Regions from separate parts of the Comamonas jiangduensis genome, predicted to be linked through region 1. Evidence: predicted binding sites of a transcription regulator. Region 1 holds the regulator's gene; each other region holds the start of a gene.
What was found. Region 1 encodes FNR, which switches genes on or off when oxygen is low (the NO sensors DNR and NnrR bind a similar motif). Its sites were predicted from a motif close to TTGATNNNNATCAA; they were not measured.
Positions count from the first base shown of each region.

Region 2: the regulator FNR is predicted to act here: its motif matches at 2,525-2,538, upstream of QEP12_RS04535 (universal stress protein).
Region 3: the regulator FNR is predicted to act here: its motif matches at 2,278-2,291, upstream of azu (azurin).
Region 4: the regulator FNR is predicted to act here: its motif matches at 2,564-2,577, upstream of QEP12_RS14920 (oxygen-binding di-iron domain-containing protein).

Region 1 is NZ_JARXOV010000002.1:140,804-145,012, forward strand. Features, by position in the region: gene ccoG (cytochrome c oxidase accessory protein CcoG) at 1-763, shown strand, start outside; gene QEP12_RS02130 (FixH family protein) at 832-1,119, shown strand; gene QEP12_RS02135 (hypothetical protein) at 1,358-1,549, shown strand; gene fnr (fumarate/nitrate reduction transcriptional regulator Fnr) at 1,648-2,373, opposite strand; gene hemN (oxygen-independent coproporphyrinogen III oxidase) at 2,577-3,956, shown strand; gene QEP12_RS02150 (sulfite exporter TauE/SafE family protein) at 3,962-4,209, shown strand, end outside.
Region 2 is NZ_JARXOV010000004.1:57,930-62,138, forward strand. Features, by position in the region: gene QEP12_RS04525 (response regulator) at 1-725, shown strand, start outside; gene QEP12_RS04530 (ATP-binding protein) at 734-1,981, shown strand; gene QEP12_RS04535 (universal stress protein) at 2,044-2,469, opposite strand; gene QEP12_RS04540 (metallophosphoesterase) at 2,574-3,428, opposite strand; gene QEP12_RS04545 (hypothetical protein) at 3,556-4,209, shown strand, end outside.
Region 3 is NZ_JARXOV010000004.1:49,219-53,427, reverse strand. Features, by position in the region: gene QEP12_RS04500 (lactate/malate family dehydrogenase) at 1-721, opposite strand, end outside; gene QEP12_RS04495 (MBL fold metallo-hydrolase) at 921-1,559, opposite strand; gene azu (azurin) at 1,679-2,143, opposite strand; gene QEP12_RS04485 (flavin reductase family protein) at 2,593-3,096, shown strand; gene minE (cell division topological specificity factor MinE) at 3,182-3,445, opposite strand; gene minD (septum site-determining protein MinD) at 3,452-4,209, opposite strand, start outside.
Region 4 is NZ_JARXOV010000021.1:19,433-23,641, reverse strand. Features, by position in the region: gene QEP12_RS14930 (acyl-CoA dehydrogenase family protein) at 1-1,031, shown strand, start outside; gene QEP12_RS14925 (ImmA/IrrE family metallo-endopeptidase) at 1,126-1,653, opposite strand; gene QEP12_RS14920 (oxygen-binding di-iron domain-containing protein) at 1,670-2,506, opposite strand; gene lptM (LPS translocon maturation chaperone LptM) at 2,611-2,796, opposite strand; gene cyaY (iron donor protein CyaY) at 2,809-3,147, shown strand; gene QEP12_RS14905 (penicillin-binding protein 1A) at 3,215-4,209, opposite strand, start outside.

The sequences.
Region 1 (4,209 bases):
CAAGTACATGTGCCCTTATGCGCGCTTCCAAAGCGCGATGTTTGACAAAGATACATTGGTCGTCAGCTATGACGCCAAGCGTGGTGAAAACCGTGGCCCTCGCAAAAAAGACCTGGATTACAAAGCCCAAGGCTTGGGCGACTGTATCGACTGCAAGTTGTGTGTACAGGTCTGCCCGGTTGGAATCGACATTCGCGATGGTTTGCAGTACGAATGCATCGGTTGTGGCTTGTGTGTGGATGCATGTAACAACGTGATGGACAACATGCACTATCCGCGTGGGTTGATACGCTTGACGACACAAAACGCGGTGAGCCAAGGCTGGACCGGCGCGCAAATTTGGCGCCGTATTGCGCGTCCCCGCGTGCTGATTTACACCATGATTTTGGTAGGTTTGACGTCGGCCATGGTCTTTAGTATGGCGGTGCGAGAGCCCCTCAAGGTTGATGTGATTCGGGATCGTGCATCGTTGGCGCGGATTGTGGCCGGTGGCAAGCTGGAGAATGTCTATCGTTTGCAGGTGATGAATGCTACGGAGCAAGCCCAAACTTATAGCGTTGCTGTGAAGGGGCTGGAGGGCATTGCGATGGCAGAAGGCACTACCGTGGACGTGGACTCCGCCCAAACGCGCGGTGTCGCCGTGCGTGTACAAATTCCGTATGGAACTGCTGAACCTGGTTCACATCCTATTGAGTTTGAAATCACGGCGCAAAGTGGCAAAGGCCATGTGCTTGAAAAATCAGTTTTCTTAGTGCCTCGCTAAGAACGCAGCATTGTTGGTGTGCAAGACTGAGTGCTTGCACACTGCGTTTGATGGAAAGAGAGTGGGTTATGTCTCAGGTAGCAAAAAAGCTGGAAGTGCCATCAGGTCCTTGGTGGAAATATGGCCACGTATGGTTGGTGTTCGCAGGGCCTGCCGTGGTGGTCGTGGCAGGTATTGCGACGGCCATGATTGCCATGAATGGCGCGGATCCCGTTGTGGACAACGATTACTACCAAAAGGGCCTGAATATCAACCAGGAACTGCGCCACATCGAAAAGAGCTTGGCGCCAGCGGGTGCTGCGCGTAACCATGTGACAACCCCCGATGCTGATTTGCCCAATCTGGCACCTAAATAACGGTTTATTTTAAAAAAAGTAGCTGCCTGCGCTTTAAATATGCTGACTTCAAGTGCTTTTAATGCACAAGTCATTGTGAATATTGCGCTGGCAGCTATTATTTTTATTTAGCGTTTGTCCCACGCAGCCTGGTTGGGAATGGTGCTCACAATGTCCACATGATTCACGCAAAGGAGTGCACATGTGGACACGACGTTTAATGTGGATTGTTTGGCCCGCTTTTTTGGCAGCTGGTGTGATGGAAATGCTGGTGTTTGCCGCATTCGACCCGCACGATATGTTGTGGCTGGGGCAAGGGATTGAGCTATCTCGCACGGCGATTTATACCCTGGCCTTTTTTGCTTTTTGGGTGGTTTTTGTGGTTGCTGGATATTTGACGGTTTTGCTGTCTATTTCTGCTTCAGAAGTGAACGCCCAGCCTAGCATGTAACGAAGATAGTGTTGTGGCAGTCGCGGCATAAAAAACCGCCCATAAAAAAACCTCCCAGCGTAGGCTTGGGAGGTTTTTTTATGGGAAAGCCAGAGCGCTTACTTGTTGCACTCGTGCTGGCTGTTGACCAAGCGCTGCAGTGCAGCAGTGTCCAAAATGCGCACGTGGCGCTGTTTCACCTCAACCATGCCTTCTTCCACAAATTTGGAGAAGGTGCGGCTGACTGTTTCAAGCTTCAGGCCCAGGTAGCTGCCAATTTCTTCGCGTGTCATACGTAGCACCAGTTCAGACGAGGAGAAACCGCGTGCATGCAGGCGTTGTACCAAGTTCAGAATAAAAGCAGCCAAGCGCTCTTCGGCACGCATGCTGCCCAGCAGTAGCATGACGCTGTGTTCACGCACAATCTCGCGACTCATGACCTTGTGCACATGGCTTTGCAAGGCCGTCACTTCACGCGAAATTTCTTCCAATCCGTCAAAAGGCATGACGCAGACTTCGGCATCTTCCAGTGCTACGGCATCACAGGTGTGGTGGTCATTGACGATGCCGTCCAGGCCAATGATTTCACCAGCCATCTGGAAGCCAGTCACTTGGTCGCGACCATCCTCTGTGGCCACGCAGGTTTTGAAAAAGCCCGTGCGAATGGCGTACAGCGATGTGAATGCTTCTCCGTTGCGAAACAGTGTTGCTCCGCGTTTGACTTTGCGGCGGGTAGCCACAATGTCATCGATGCGCTGCAACTGTTGCTCATTCAGGCCCATGGGCATGCAGAGTTCACGCAAATTGCAGTTGGAGCAGGTAACTTTGATGGTTGGAGGAGTCATGTACTCGAAAGCCCAAGAGTCTTGTGTAAGAAGATGACTTGTGCAGTTAAAAAATCAGATAAGAGACTATGGGATAGCTCGAAGGAGTAAGGAATGATGTCGCTCAAATTGTGACATTCCTTGTACATCAACCTCTTGATTCACGTCAAGGATAAACGTGGCCGATTGTTGCAAAGTATGGTCATCAAGGAAAAGATTCATTCATGACCGTCGTCACCCCCGAACTCTTGCGTCGTTATGACGTGCCAGGCCCGCGCTACACCTCTTATCCCACTGCGGATAGGTTTGTGGAGGCGTTTGGTGATAGTGACTATATCTTGGCGTTGAAGCAGCGCAAAGTTGCAGCTGCTGTAAACCAGCCGATGTCGCTCTATGTGCACATTCCATTTTGTGACTCCCTGTGTTACTACTGCGCGTGCAACAAGATCATCACTAAGCACCATGAACGTGCTGTGACATACATGCGCTATTTGGAGCGCGAAATTGATTTGCATCTGCAGCACTGTGGTCGTGGGCAGGTTGTGAGCCAGTTCCACGTGGGAGGCGGCACGCCCACTTTCTTGACAGACGATGAGCTGCGTAACCTGTGGCGCATGCTGCGTGAGCGGTTTGTGTTTGAGGCGGCGGGTGAGTACTCGATCGAAGTTGATCCACGCACAGTGACGCGTGAACGCCTGGCAGTGCTCAAAGAAATAGGCTTTAACCGCTTGAGCTTTGGGGTGCAAGACTTTGATCCGGAAGTGCAAAAAGCGGTGCACCGTGAGCAGCCTGCGGAGCAGGTGTTTGATTTGGTGGCTGCTTCGCGCGAACTGGGCTTTCAGTCGGTGAATGTGGATTTGATTTACGGCTTGCCCAAGCAAAATCCCGAATCGTTTGCTCGCACGCTCAAACAGGTGACAGAGTTGCGCCCAGATCGTATTGCGCTGTATGCCTATGCGCACTTGCCAGAGCGCTTCAAGCCACAGCGCCGTATCTTGCAAGCAGACTTGCCATCAGCCCCCGACAAGGTGGGTATGTTGTCTTCTGCCATAGAAAGCTTTATTGAAGCTGGCTACGTTTATGTGGGAATGGATCACTTTGCGTTGCCGGAAGACGCATTGGCGATTGCGAAACGCCAAGGTCGCTTGCACCGTAATTTCCAAGGCTATAGCACGCAGCCAGACTGCGATTTGATCGCCTTGGGCGTTTCCGCGATTGGTCGCGTGGGTGCAACCTACAGCCAAAATGCCAAGACGCTGGAAGAGTATTACGACCTTCTGGATCAAGGGCGGCTGCCTGTTGTCCGTGGGCTCGCGTTGACCCGCGACGATACGATTCGCCGTGCCGTCATCATGACGATCATGTGCCAGGGCGAGCTGTTTTTTGAATCTATCAACAGCGCTTGGCTGATTGATTTCAAGCAGTACTTTGCTGCTGAAATCGAAGCTTTGGCTGCGCAGCAAGACGAAGGTTTGGTAGAAATTACGGACGACTGCCTCACGGTGACTGCCAAGGGCTGGTTCTTTGTGCGCGGCGTAGCCTTGGTCTTTGACCGTTATTTGCAAGCAGACCGCAACAGAGCCAGGTTCTCGCGGATCATCTGATCCCTATGACTTTTTCTTTGCTTTGGACCGCTTTCTTTATGGGGCTCGTGGGGGGGCCCCATTGTCTTGCCATGTGTGCAGCCCCTTGTCATGCCGTCATTCAAGGCCATGGCACGGCGGTGCAAATGCACGGCAAGTTGTCGCGGCACACCACGGTATGGAACTGGAGTGCGCTTCAATTCCATATGGGCCGTCTGGCTGGCTACGGTGTCTTAGGAGCCATTTCTGCTTTTGCCATGGAGCAGGTAGCATG
Region 2 (4,209 bases), on a different contig from region 1:
GCACCCATACCCTGTTGATGATTGAAGACGATGTGCGTTTGGCCGATATGGTCAGCGACTATCTCGGGCAAAACAGTTTGGCCGTTGTGCATTGCGCGGATGCAACCAGTGGGCTGGCCCATCTGCAGGGCAGCGGCAAATTGCCCGATTTGCTCATCCTGGACTTGATGCTGCCCGACATGGACGGGCTGGAAGTGTGCCGCCGCCTGCGCGCCATGCCCGGCCCGGTGGCCAAGGTGCCGGTGCTCATGCTCACCGCCAAGGGTGACCCCATGGACCGCGTGATTGGGCTGGAGCTGGGGGCCGACGACTATCTGCCCAAACCCTTTGAGCCGCGCGAGTTGCTGGCACGCATTCGTGCCATCTTGCGCCGCCGGGGCGACGATGGCCTGAGCACTGCGCCCCAGGCGGCCACCCATGTGCTGCGTTTTGGCTCGCTAGAAATTGACCGCGATGCCCGCACCGTGCAGGTTGCCGGCCAAGCCGCTGAACTGACCAGCTACCAGTTTGATTTGCTGGTGGCGCTGGCCGAACGTGCGGGCCGCGTGCTCACGCGCGACCAGATCATGGAAGCCGTGCGGGGCCGTGAGCTGGAGGCGTTTGACCGCTCCATCGACGTGCACATGGGCCGCATTCGCGCCGCCATTGAGGTCGACCCCAAAGCGCCCAAGCGCATCTTGACGGTGCGGGGCGTGGGCTATGTGTTTGCCAAGCAGCAAGACTGAGGCGGCGCATGTTCAAAGTTTTCTCGCAGCGGCTGTATCTGCGCATCTGGCTGGCTGTGGTGGGCGGTGTGGCGGTGCTCACCTTGGTGGTGGGGTGGGCCTGGCAGCAGGCCGAAGCGCACAACGCACGCAACAACGCATCCCCCACCTCACTGGCGCGCGAGATGACCGTGACCGATGCCACGGGCCGCGTGCTGGTGCAAGGGCCGTTTGAGCGCATCCGCCGTGGCGAGGGCGATGCCCCGCGCTTTCGCATCGACGGCGCCGACGGGCAGACTTATTTTCTGGAAATGACGCCGCGCGTCGGGGGCGCAGGGGCCAGCAACGGCCGCCATGGGCCGCCCGGCCATGACTGGGCGTTTTGGCTGCGCCCGCCGTTTGGCTTTTTGTGGCTGCTGGGCTTGATTGGCCTGGTCGTGGTGGTGGGCGTGTTCCCCATTATTCGCCGCTTGCTCAAGCGCCTGGAGAACCTGCAGCGCGGGGTGCAACGCTTTGGCGAAGGCGATTTGACGGTGCGTGTGGCCACCGAAGGCACGGACGAAGTGGCCGATCTGGCGCGCCAGTTTAATGCCGCTGCCAGCCGCATTGAAGAGCTGGTGCAGTCGCACAAATCGCTGCTGGCCAATGCCTCGCACGAGTTGCGCTCGCCCTTGGCGCGCATTCGCATGGGGCTGGAGTTGATGGGCGGCGATGCCTCGGTGGCCAAAGCCAAGCGCGAGATTCAGCGCAACATCAACGAGCTGGACCAGCTGGTCGATGAAATCTTGCTGGCCAGCCGCCTGGAGCAGCCCGGCGTGGATGTGGGCACGGTGGAGAGTGTGGACCTGATTGGCCTGGCGGCCGAAGAGTGTGCCCGTGTGGACGCGGATCTGGAGGTGCAGGCCACCGAAGGCGTGGAGGTGCCCGCGATTGCCAAGCTGGTGCGCCGCGCCGTGCGCAATCTGCTGGAAAACGCGCGCCGCTACAGCCACGGAGAAGTCAGTTTGCTGCTGTCGCGCGAGGGCGATATGGCAGTGATCCGTGTGCAAGACATTGGCCCCGGCGTGCCACCCGATCAGCGTGAGCGCATTTTTGAAAAGTTCTACCGCCTGCCTGGGGCCAGCGAGCGCTCGGGCGGCGTGGGGTTGGGGCTGTCGCTGGTGCGCAGCATTGCACTGCACCATGGCGGCAGCGTGGCCTGCGAGGGCCGTCTGGACGGCCAGCCGGGCGCCAGCTTTGTGCTGCGTTTGCCTGTGCAACCGGGTGCCGCGCATTGAGCGGGAGGGGGTACAAAAAAAGGGCTGCAGATGCAGCCTTTTTTTGTGCGAGAAGCGCTGAATCAGCGAATCAGCATCACAGGCACGGAGCAGTTGGCCAGCACTTGGGTGGAGACCGAGCCCATCACCAGCTTGCCCAGCGAGCCGTGGCCGTGGGTGCCCATGATGATCAGGTCAAACTTGCCTTCTTCGGCCATCTTGGCGATGACTTCACCGGCGGGGCCAACTTCGGCGCGGGCATGCACGGTGATGCCGCTTTGTGCCAAGAACTTGGACACGGGCTCGAGCACCTTGGCGGATTCTTCGGCGTAGTACTCATCCACCATGTCTTTGCTCAGGGCGGCACGTGCACGGGGAGGCAGGGCGGCTTGTACCGTCAGCGCGGTGTAGTCGTGGCGGCCTGCGGCCACCAGTTCTTCGTGCGCGGCCAAGTACGCCAGCATTTTTTTGGTGAAGGGGCTACCGTCGACAGCGAGCAAGATTTTCATGAGACATATCTCCAAATTGATAGAACCAAGGGTAATCACTGGGGCTCATGTTGTCTTGACGTAAGTCATGTTTCTGGGAGCGCAACCAAGTGAAAGCAAAGAAATCATAAGGTGATGCACGCCGCAGGCTGGAAGTGCAGCTGTTCTCCTTTGCGGGCATAGCCTAAGGGATTGGCGACGACACGGCAATTCCACGCACTGCCATCAGCGTGTAGGCCTGAAGCGGTGTAGTCACTGGGGGCGTGCAGATGGCCGTGCAGCCAAAGGTGGGCATGGGGCAGCAAGTCGTCCAGTGCATTGCAAAAGCCTGCACTGCCGGGCACCAGGCCGTAGCGCGGGTCGCAGCTGTGCAAGCTGGGCGCAAAGTGGGTGACGGCCACGGTCTTGCCGACAAAAGGCTGCGCCAGGGCCTCGCGCAACCAAGCTTGGCACACCAAGGCTTGCTCGCGCATGGGTTCGGCCAGAAACGGCTGCCCGTGGCGCGTGCCGCCGGTTTTGCGCAGGTAAAAGTTGGCGGCGCGGAACGATTTTTCGCGCAGCTTGAGCAGGCGGCCCATATCGCCCGCTTGTACCTTGTCATCCAGCAGCGCGATGGCGTCATAGTCGGTCCACAGCGTGGTGCCGACAAAGCGCACCGCATTCAGCACCACGCTTTCGCGCTCCAGCCAGATGATGCCCAGCGTGTCGCACACGCGGCGCAGGCGGGCGTGGGCGGCGTCCCAGTCCTGCAGGTCGTACTCATGGTTGCCCGGCACAAAGATGACCGGGCAGGGCCAGGCCGCAAATTGCGGCAGGGGGGAAAAACGCTCCAGCCCAAAGTATTCGCCCTGCAGCAAGCTGCCCTCTTGGTAGGAGCCGATATCTCCGGCCAGCACCAGCACCTCGGCATCCGCTGCGGGCGTGGCTTGGTAGTGAGGGTGAACTTCCAGGTGAAGGTCAGACAGCAGTTGAATTTTCATAGCAGCGCAGGATTGGCACAAAACGAATTCTCTTGCATGCACGCATTTGGTGCAGTCTTTCTAGAATCGCTCCCCTTGGCGATTTTGCTTGCCCTGGCGGGGCAGGTCTTCAATGATGAGAACACATATGCATGTACGAGCCAGCAGCTGGATTTTGCTGTTGGGCTTGTGTCTGGGTTATATCCTGGCTGCCGGGGTGCCGGCGTCCTGGGGTAAGCCCGATGGGGTGCTGGAGGGCGTACAAGCGGTGACGCTGCTGGCGGGCGGGCTGGTGGGGGTGCTGGCCGCCTACCAGCAACGCGGCATGGCGGTGGGCAAGATCTGGTGGGTGGCCGCGATGGGCTGGCTGGGTCTGCTCAGCCATGAGCTGGCTGGGCACGCCGGGCTGGTGCTGCCGCAGGCCCAGGTCTGGCTGGATGCGGGGCAGCGCCTGCCCAGCGGCTGGTTGCCGTGGCCAGCGCTGGCTGCAGCGGGGGCCTATGCGGCCCTGCTGCTGGCCGGGGTGTACTGGGTGTTGCGCTACCGTTTGCTCAGCCGTGTGGTGGTGCGCTGGTGGCATGAATCGGCCACGCCCTGGGGCTGTGTGCTGGTGGGCACACTGGCGCTGTTGCTGGCCGCAGTGGCCCAAGGCCAGGTGGGCCTGCCCATGCCCCAGATGCCCGACACCACCCGTTCGGTGATGGTGGCGATGACCGAGTGCTGGGTCTATGCCGCACTGTGGTGGGCACAGTGGCTGCTGCTGCACCACATGCAGGACTGGCGCTTGTCCAGCTATTTGCAG
Region 3 (4,209 bases), on a different contig from region 1:
CCAGGCGCGCAATGCAGCCACCAATCCCGAAGTTCGACACCCCCTTGCCCGCCTTGATGCGGTAAGCCGCCGTGCGCACATCGTGCTCCATCTGCTGCTGCAAGGCGGCATCAATGGGGCGGCCCCGCTGCACGGCAAACTCCAGCACCGGCATGCCGGCGATCAGGGCGTTGGACCAATGCACCACGGACGAGTCGCCGTGCTCACCCAGCACATAGGCGTGGATGGAAGCGGGCGCCACATCCAGGTGCTGCGCCAGACGATCACGGAAACGGATGGAGTCAAGCGTGCAGCCCGTACCAATCGCACGGCCCGGCGCCACGCCAAAGCGCTGCACCGCTATGGCGGGCATGACATCCACCGGGTTGGTGGCAAACAGCAACACGGTGTCGGGTGCGGCCTTGAGCACCTGGGCCAAGATGCCATCCATGATGTGCAGATTCTGGTGCAGCAGCTGCAGCCGGGTTTGGCCAGGCTGCAGGCTGGCCCCCGCCGTAATCACCACCACGGCCGCGCCCGCCAAATCGGCATAGCTGCCTTCCACCACACGCGCGGAGGTGCCAAATGCGGCGGCATGGGCAATGTCTGCGGCCTCGCCCGCAGCGCGTGCGGGGTTGGTGTCCACCAGCACGATGTCGCTGATGCCCGGCATGGCCGAGAGCAAATACCCCGCTGCAGCGCCCACCTGACCGGCCCCAATAATTCCAATTCGCGCACCCATCTCTGTCCTTTGTTTGCTGGCAATGCCCGCATGCTAGGAGATCAAGGGTTTACCCGAGAGATTTAGCGCCCGATTGATTGACGCGCATCAATATTGCAAAGGGCTTTGCGCTTTTTTGTGCCGCAGCGGCCGGGCACTGCAGTACCGCCCACTCGCGGCTGGGCAGGTGAAAAGTGCTTTTCAGTTGCTGCATGCAGCTTCAGGTATTGCCCACATAGGGATTCGTCTTGCGCTCGCGACCAAAGCTGCTCTCTGGCCCGTGGCCGGGAATAAACACCGTCTGATCGCCCATGGGCCACAGGCGCTGCACGATGGAATCAATCAGCTGCTGGTGGTTACCCTGGGGAAAATCGGTGCGGCCAATGCTGCCGGCAAACAGCACATCGCCCACAAAGCAGCGGTCAATTTGCGGTGCATGAAACACCACATGCCCCGGCGTGTGGCCGGGCGTGTGGCGCACGTTCAGCGTCTCGAACCCGATGCGCACGGTATCGCCATCTTGCAGCCAGCGTGTGGGCTCAAACGGCTCTGCCGGGGGAAAGCCAAACATCGCCCCTTGCTGCGGCAGCCCGGCAATCCAGAAACGGTCGCCCTCATGCGGCCCCACGATGTCCAGCTTGAACTTGTCGGCCAGCTCGGCCACACCGCCTGCGTGGTCGATGTGGGCGTGCGTCAGCCAAATGGCTTTGGGCTGCAGCCCCAGGCGCTCCAGCTCCCATTCAATCGTCTCTAGATCCCCTCCGGGGTCCACCACGGCCGCCTCTTTGGTCTGGTCGCACCACACCAAAGAGCAGTTTTGTTGAAAGGCGGTGACGGGGATGGTGTGGTAGTGCAGCATGGGCGATGGTGAAAGCAAAGGGGTGGGGGAATGCGCGCATTGTGGCCGAAGGCATGCACAAGAAAAAAGCCTTGTGGGCCCACGGCGCACAAGGCTTTGCAGCAGTGCCGCCGGCGAACTTAGCTGCCCAGCTTGAGCACTCCGCGCATGATGAAGGAGTGCCCAGGGAAGGAGCACAGGTAGGTGTACTCGGTGCCGGGCTTAAGCTTGGCCACCTCAAAGTCAAAGGTGGTGGTTTCACCGCCGCCAATCATCTTGGAGTAGCCAATCACGCGGCTATCGCCGGGCTTGACGTAGTCCGCCGCCATGCCGGCTTTCATGCCATCGGCCGCGGCCGCGTTGGCGTCTGCCGTGGTGGTCAGCACGATGTTGTGGCCCATCGACGACTTGGGCATCTTGCCGGTGTGCTTCAAGGTCATGGTGTATGTGGTGCAAGACTTGGGCACTTCGACCTGCTTGATGTTGAACTGCATCTGGTCATTGCCTTCAATGGTGATGGCGCAATCTGCAGCCATCGCGGGGGCAGCCATTCCACCTGCAGCCATCACGGCCAGCATTATCCAGGTCTTCTTCACGGTCAACATCCTTTGCAAGGGTTAAAAGAGCAAGCTGCAGCGCCAACACACTGCAATCCGCAGACATTCTGAAACAAATCTCTACAAAAGGTCGGCTTTTCACTGCTACGTGGTACAGAAGTTTTTATTTCGCTATGATTTTTTTGACTCGCATCAAACGCCGTAGAGCACGAATGCGACAACCGCTTCGCTTTAAATAGCTGCTTGCGCTTGATTTCATTGAATTTCCAATAGTTTTTTATCTGAAAGCTAAGAAAAACCAGCGCTAAGCGCTCTTAAAAAAACTTCCTGCCCCTACCGCTGTGCCTCCGGCGACGATCACAACCGATGACACACGCAGCGGCAGGCCCGCCGCCCTCCCCTTGATCGCGCATCGCATGCGTGCCGGTATTAGCCCCATCCACACATGGCCCGACGGCGCTTTGCATAATCTGCGATCTACTTTGACTTGCGCTGTTGTGAATACTTCTGCTGTTGCTGCACCTGTGTGCCAAGCTTCTTTCTCTGAACGCGACTTCCGCAATGCGCTGGGGCAATTCGCCACCGGTGTGACGGTAGTCACCACGGCCGATGCGCAAGGCAATCCCGTGGGCATGACGGTGAGCTCGTTCAACTCCGTCTCGCTCGATCCTGCACTGGTGCTGTGGAGCATTGCGCGCAGCTCGGGCAGCTTTGCGGCTTTTGCCCAAAGCAGCCACTACGCCATCCATGTGCTGGCCAGCCACCACAAGGCACTGGCCTTCCAGTTCGCGCAGCGCGGTATTGACCGCTTTGCCGGCGTGGAGTGGTCGGCCAACGCGCAAGGCGTGCCGCTGCTGGCCGATGCGCTGGCCACCTTTGAGTGCCGCGCACGCAGCCAGTACCCGGAAGGCGACCACCTGATCATGGTGGGCGAAGTGCTGGCCTGCCACCATAGCGCCAACGCGGCCCCTTTGCTCTACCACGCAGGCCAGATGCGCTAGAGCGGCGTGCCGTAGCGCACGGCACCCATAAAAAAAACCGCAGCACCCTATCGGGCCTGCGGTTTTTTTGCGTCTGACTCCAGGCTTAGCGCGAAGACTCTGGCAGCTCGATCTTCACTTCCAGCACTTCCAGGTTGTCTTGGCGCTCCAGCTGCACCTTGATGTCTTCGGGGTTGATCGACACGTACTTGGAGATCACCGCCATCAGCTCGCGCTGCAGCGCGGGCAGGTAGTCGGGCTGGCCCGAAGCGCCCCCCACGCGTTCACGCGCAAGGATGATTTGCAACCGCTCTTTGGCCACCGAAGCCGATTTTTTCTTCTCACCCAACAGCATAGAAATAATGGACATGGCTGCTTACCTCCCGCCAAACATGCGCTTGAAGAAACCGGGCTTGCTTGCCTCGGTAAAACGCATCGGCTTTTCTTCGCCCAGAAAACGGGCAATCACGTCCTTGTAAGCCTCGGAAACGTCCGAGCCTTCCATGTGCACCGCGGGCACGCCCTGGTTCGAGGCTTGCAGCACGGTCTCCGACTCGGGGATCACGCCAATCAGGGGAATGCGCAGAATGTCTTCAATGTCCTGAATGGACAGCATCTGGCCGTCTTCCACGCGGTTGGGGTTGTAGCGTGTGATCAGCAAGTGCTCTTTCACGCTCTGGCCCTTGGCCGCCTTGTCGGTCTTGGAGCCCAGCATGCCCAAGATGCGGTCCGAGTCGCGCACCGAAGAGACTTCGGGGTTGGTGGTCACCAGCGCCTCATCGGCGAAGTGCATGGCCATCAGCGCGCCGCTTTCAATGCCCGCAGGGGAGTCGCAGATGATGAAATCAAACCCCATCGCAGACAGGTCGTCCAGCACCTTTTTGACGCCTTCTTGCGTCAAGGCTTCCTTGTCGCGGGTTTGCGAGGCGGCCAGCACAAACAGGTTGTCGCACTGCTTGTCTTTGATCAGCGCCTGATTGAGGTTGGCTTCACCTTGGATCACATTGATCAGGTCATACACCACGCGGCGCTCGCAGCCCATGATCAGATCCAGATTGCGCAGGCCGACGTCAAAGTCGATCACCGCGGTTTTGTGGCCGCGCAGGGCCAAGCCAGATGCAAAACTTGCGCTGG
Region 4 (4,209 bases), on a different contig from region 1:
ATTTCCCGAAAGATGTGCACCAAGGCTTGGCCGCGCTGGGTTGCTATGGTCTGTGCGTGCCGGAGCAATACGGGGGGGCAGGCTTGGATTACGTCACCCTGGCCGTGGTGCTGGAAGAAATTGCCGCTGGTGATGGTGGCACCAGCACCGTGATCAGCGTGACCAATTGCCCGGTCAACGCCATCCTCATGCGCTATGGCAGCGAAGCGCAAAAGCAGCAGTGGCTGACCCCTTTGGCTCGGGGCGAAATGCTGGGCGCGTTTTGCCTGACGGAGCCGCATGTGGGCTCCGATGCCTCGGCATTGCGCACCACCGCCACCAAAGAGGGTGGGGACTACGTCATTCACGGCGTCAAGCAGTTCATCACCAGCGGCCAAAACGGTGACGTAGCGATTGTGATTGCGGTGACGGACAAAGCGGCAGGCAAGAAAGGCATGAGTGCCTTCCTGGTGCCCACCTCCAACCCCGGCTATGTGGTGGCTCGTCTGGAAGACAAGCTGGGTCAACACAGCAGCGACACGGCGCAAATCAACTTGGACCACTGCCGCATTCCGGCCGAGAACCTCATTGGAGCCGAAGGCGACGGCTACAAGATTGCGTTGAGCGCGCTGGAAGGGGGGCGCATTGGCATTGCTGCCCAAAGCGTGGGCATGGCACGCGCGGCGTTTGAATGCGCGCTGCAGTACAGCAAAGAGCGCGAGAGCTTTGGCCAGCCCATCTTCAACCACCAGGCGGTGGGTTTCAGGCTGGCCGATTGCGCCACGCAGATTGAAGCGGCCCGCCAGCTGATCTGGCACGCCGCCAGCCTGCGCGATGCCGGGCAGCCCTGCCTGAAGGAGGCAGCCATGGCCAAGCTGTTTGCCAGCGAGATGGCCGAGCGTGTGTGCAGCGCTGCGATCCAGACACTGGGCGGCTATGGCGTGGTGAGCGACTTCCCCGTGGAGCGCATTTACCGCGATGTGCGGGTGTGCCAGATCTACGAGGGCACCAGCGATGTGCAGAAAATTCTGATTCAGCGGGCGCTGGCCTGATCCGGTGCGCAGCCACTCAGGTGGCTGTGTGCCGTGCTGTTGGCCCCACGGCTCACCGCACATGGCACGGCCAATCGCTATGAGGCAGCGTGGCTCAGGGCTCCAGGTCGATGGTGAAGCCGCGCAAGTGGCGCGGGGTGGCGCGTGGCAGATCCAGCTGTACATCCGCCATGCGCTGCTTGATAAATAGGGTGGGCACCGCGAAGGCATGGGCCAGCTCTTCCCAATTGCGGGCTTGCATGGTTTGCACGGCGTAGCGCAAGGCCACTTCGGGCAAGAGCAAGCGCAGCGCAAAGTCATTGGCTTCAGCCATGTGGCGCAGGCCAAAGTCCAGGCGAAAGTCTGTGCTGATATGGATGGCCTGGGTCATGCCGGGGCGCAAATGGTGCAGCGCGACGTGTGCCAGCGCGTGGGCCACGACATAACGCTGGTGCACGCTGGGCAGGCTGGACTGCAGGGCGATGTGCGCCTGATTGTCGGTAGCAATCGACAACACAGCACTGGCAGGCAGATCGGGTTGCAGCTGTAAGCGCACCCCCATTTGCCTGGCGATGTGCGCTACGTTCACGGGAATGGATTGATCCCAGTGCAGCTTGAGGATGCCTTCTGCCAACAATGCCATGGGCGGCATTATCTCCTCAGGATGCTTCGGTCATCGCTGCGAGTGGCGCTGCGCGGATTTGGCGTGTCACGGGGTCGATATAGGCGCCAGGGATTTGGTAGTTGCTTTCATTGAACACATCAATGCCGCATTCCAAGTTCTCAATCCAGCAATAAAAGTCTTCAACCGCACGTTTGCCCATGATGGGGGCACCATGCTGCGGCACCAGCATTTGCACATCCAGCTGCCGTGCCATCTTGGTCCAGAGACGCAAAATTTTGTTGGAAACCATGTAACGCCGGTGGAACGCATCCATGCGGGGAATGTGTGCTTGGACATTCACCACGGGCTTGCGCGCTTCAGCGCCAGATGTCATCGATACCGCCAAGTCGCCTGTGAACAAGATACGGCTGATGGGGTCGTAGAAGTGGAAGTTGCCTTCCGAATGCATAAAGTGCGCAGGCAGCAAAATGAGTTCGCTTTGGCCCAGAGGCAGGCGGGCACCACTGTCTGGCACGCCAATTACACGGTCTTCGGTTTTTCCAACTTTGGTGAAGTGCGGGGCAAATCGCTCCCAGACGCGCGAGATGACCAGCGATGCCTTGGTACTGGTCATCCAGCGATCCAAAGACGCGATGATGTCTGGGTCAGCATGGGATGCAATCACATAGGAAAGCTTTTGCGGTGGGAAGTGCCGCGTCATGCCCATGAACAGCTCATTGAAAGCCAAATTGCCGCCCGGATCGATGATGGCTCCAGTACCGTGGTCGACAATCAAAAACTGGTTGCACTGAACGGCCTGACCATCTTCTTCCATCAGGTCCGTGAACATCAGGCAAGCGTGGGTTTTGTCGCGGTAGAGTTCAATGGCCATGGAACTGGGGCAAAGAGTGAAAGGTGTTTACTCTAGGAGATCCAGTCGTTTTAACGCTTGATGCAGCGCAAGCAGCTGGCCTGGCTGCGGTAGCGGGGCAAGGCTTAGGGTTGGGAAGTGGTTCCCCGTGCGGGCATAGTGGGAACCACGGCATCCGGCAAAGAGGCACGCCCTTGGGCGGCAGGCTCTGTCGGTAGATACAGATCTCCACGCTGCCCGCAAGCTCCTAGTGCTGCCGTACAAACGGCAAGGACAATGCACCTGACTAAAATTTGGTAAGCATTCAACATGAGTGAATTGTAATGACCGACCTTGAATATTTAGATAAAGCGGAACAACTGTTGATGGCAGTTGAACAGTCTTGTGACCGCCTTAATGACGATGTGGATGCAGACATCGATGCACAGCGTGTAGGCGGTATGGTGACTTTGGTGTTTGCTAACCGTACGCAAATTGTGATCAACCAGCAAAAGCCACTTCATGAAATTTGGCTGGCAGCCAAAGCGGGTGGTTTCCACTATAAGTTCGACGGTGCGCAGTGGCAAGATACCAAAGGCAGTGGCGAATTTTTTGCCAATCTGAGTCGCTTTGCCAGTGAGCAATCGGGCCTGTCGCTTACCTTTTCTGCCACGCTGGCCTAGCTAAAAGCGCAGCGTTCCCATAAAAAAAGCCCAGTGTGAACACACTGGGCTTTTTTGTTGACAAGCTCTAATTGCGGAATAAATCAAGGATGCGATTGCGCTCTTCGGGTGGTGGTGCTTCCGTAGGCTCATCGGGGCTGCGGTAGCCCGTATCCATGCCGAGGCTGGTGACACTTGCAGAGCCAATGAATTCATCGAAGAACCATTCACCTCCCATGTTGGTCAATCCCTCAGGCACTGGATAGCTGGCAACGGGCACGTCTTTGAGTGCATGTTGCATAAAGCTGATCCAGATAGGCAGGCTCAGGCCACCACCGGTTTCGCGCGAGCCCAAATTGCGTGGGTTGTCGTAGCCAATCCATGTGATGGCAGCCAACGTAGGCTGGTAGCCCGCAAACCAGGCATCCACAGCATCATTGGTAGTGCCTGTTTTTCCGTACAAATCAGGTCGTTTGAGTGTGGCTTGTGCCCTCGCTGCGGTGCCTGATTTAGCGACGGTTTGCAGCATGCTGTTCATCACGAATGCGTTGCGTGCGTCAATCGCTCGCTCTTGCTGCTCCAGAGGTTTGGGCGTGAATTCGGAAAGCACGCGTCCTTTGTGGTCGGTGATTTTGGCAATCAGCCAGGGGTTGATGCGGTAGCCGCCATTGGCAAAGACCGAGAAAGCGGTTGCCATCTGCATGGGAGTGACCGACCCAGCACCCAGTGCCATGGTCAGATAGGCGGGGTGTCGGCTGGCATCAAACCCGAACCGGGTAATCCACTCTTGCGTGAACTTCGGTGTGGTGAAGTCCAGTACACGAATCGAAGGAATGTTGCGTGACTTGGCTAATGCGGTGCGCGCGGTCATGGGGCCTTCAAACTTGCCGTCGTAATTGCGAGGCTCCCAAGGCTGACCACCGGTGACGCTGGCGCCATAGACTAAGGGCGAGTCGTTGATGAGCGTTGCTGGGCTCAGGCCTTTTTCAAGCGCAGAAGAGAAGATGAACGGCTTGAAGGTGGAGCCGGGCTGGCGCCACGCCTGTGTGACGTGGTTGAACTTGTTCTTCTGGAAGTCGAAGC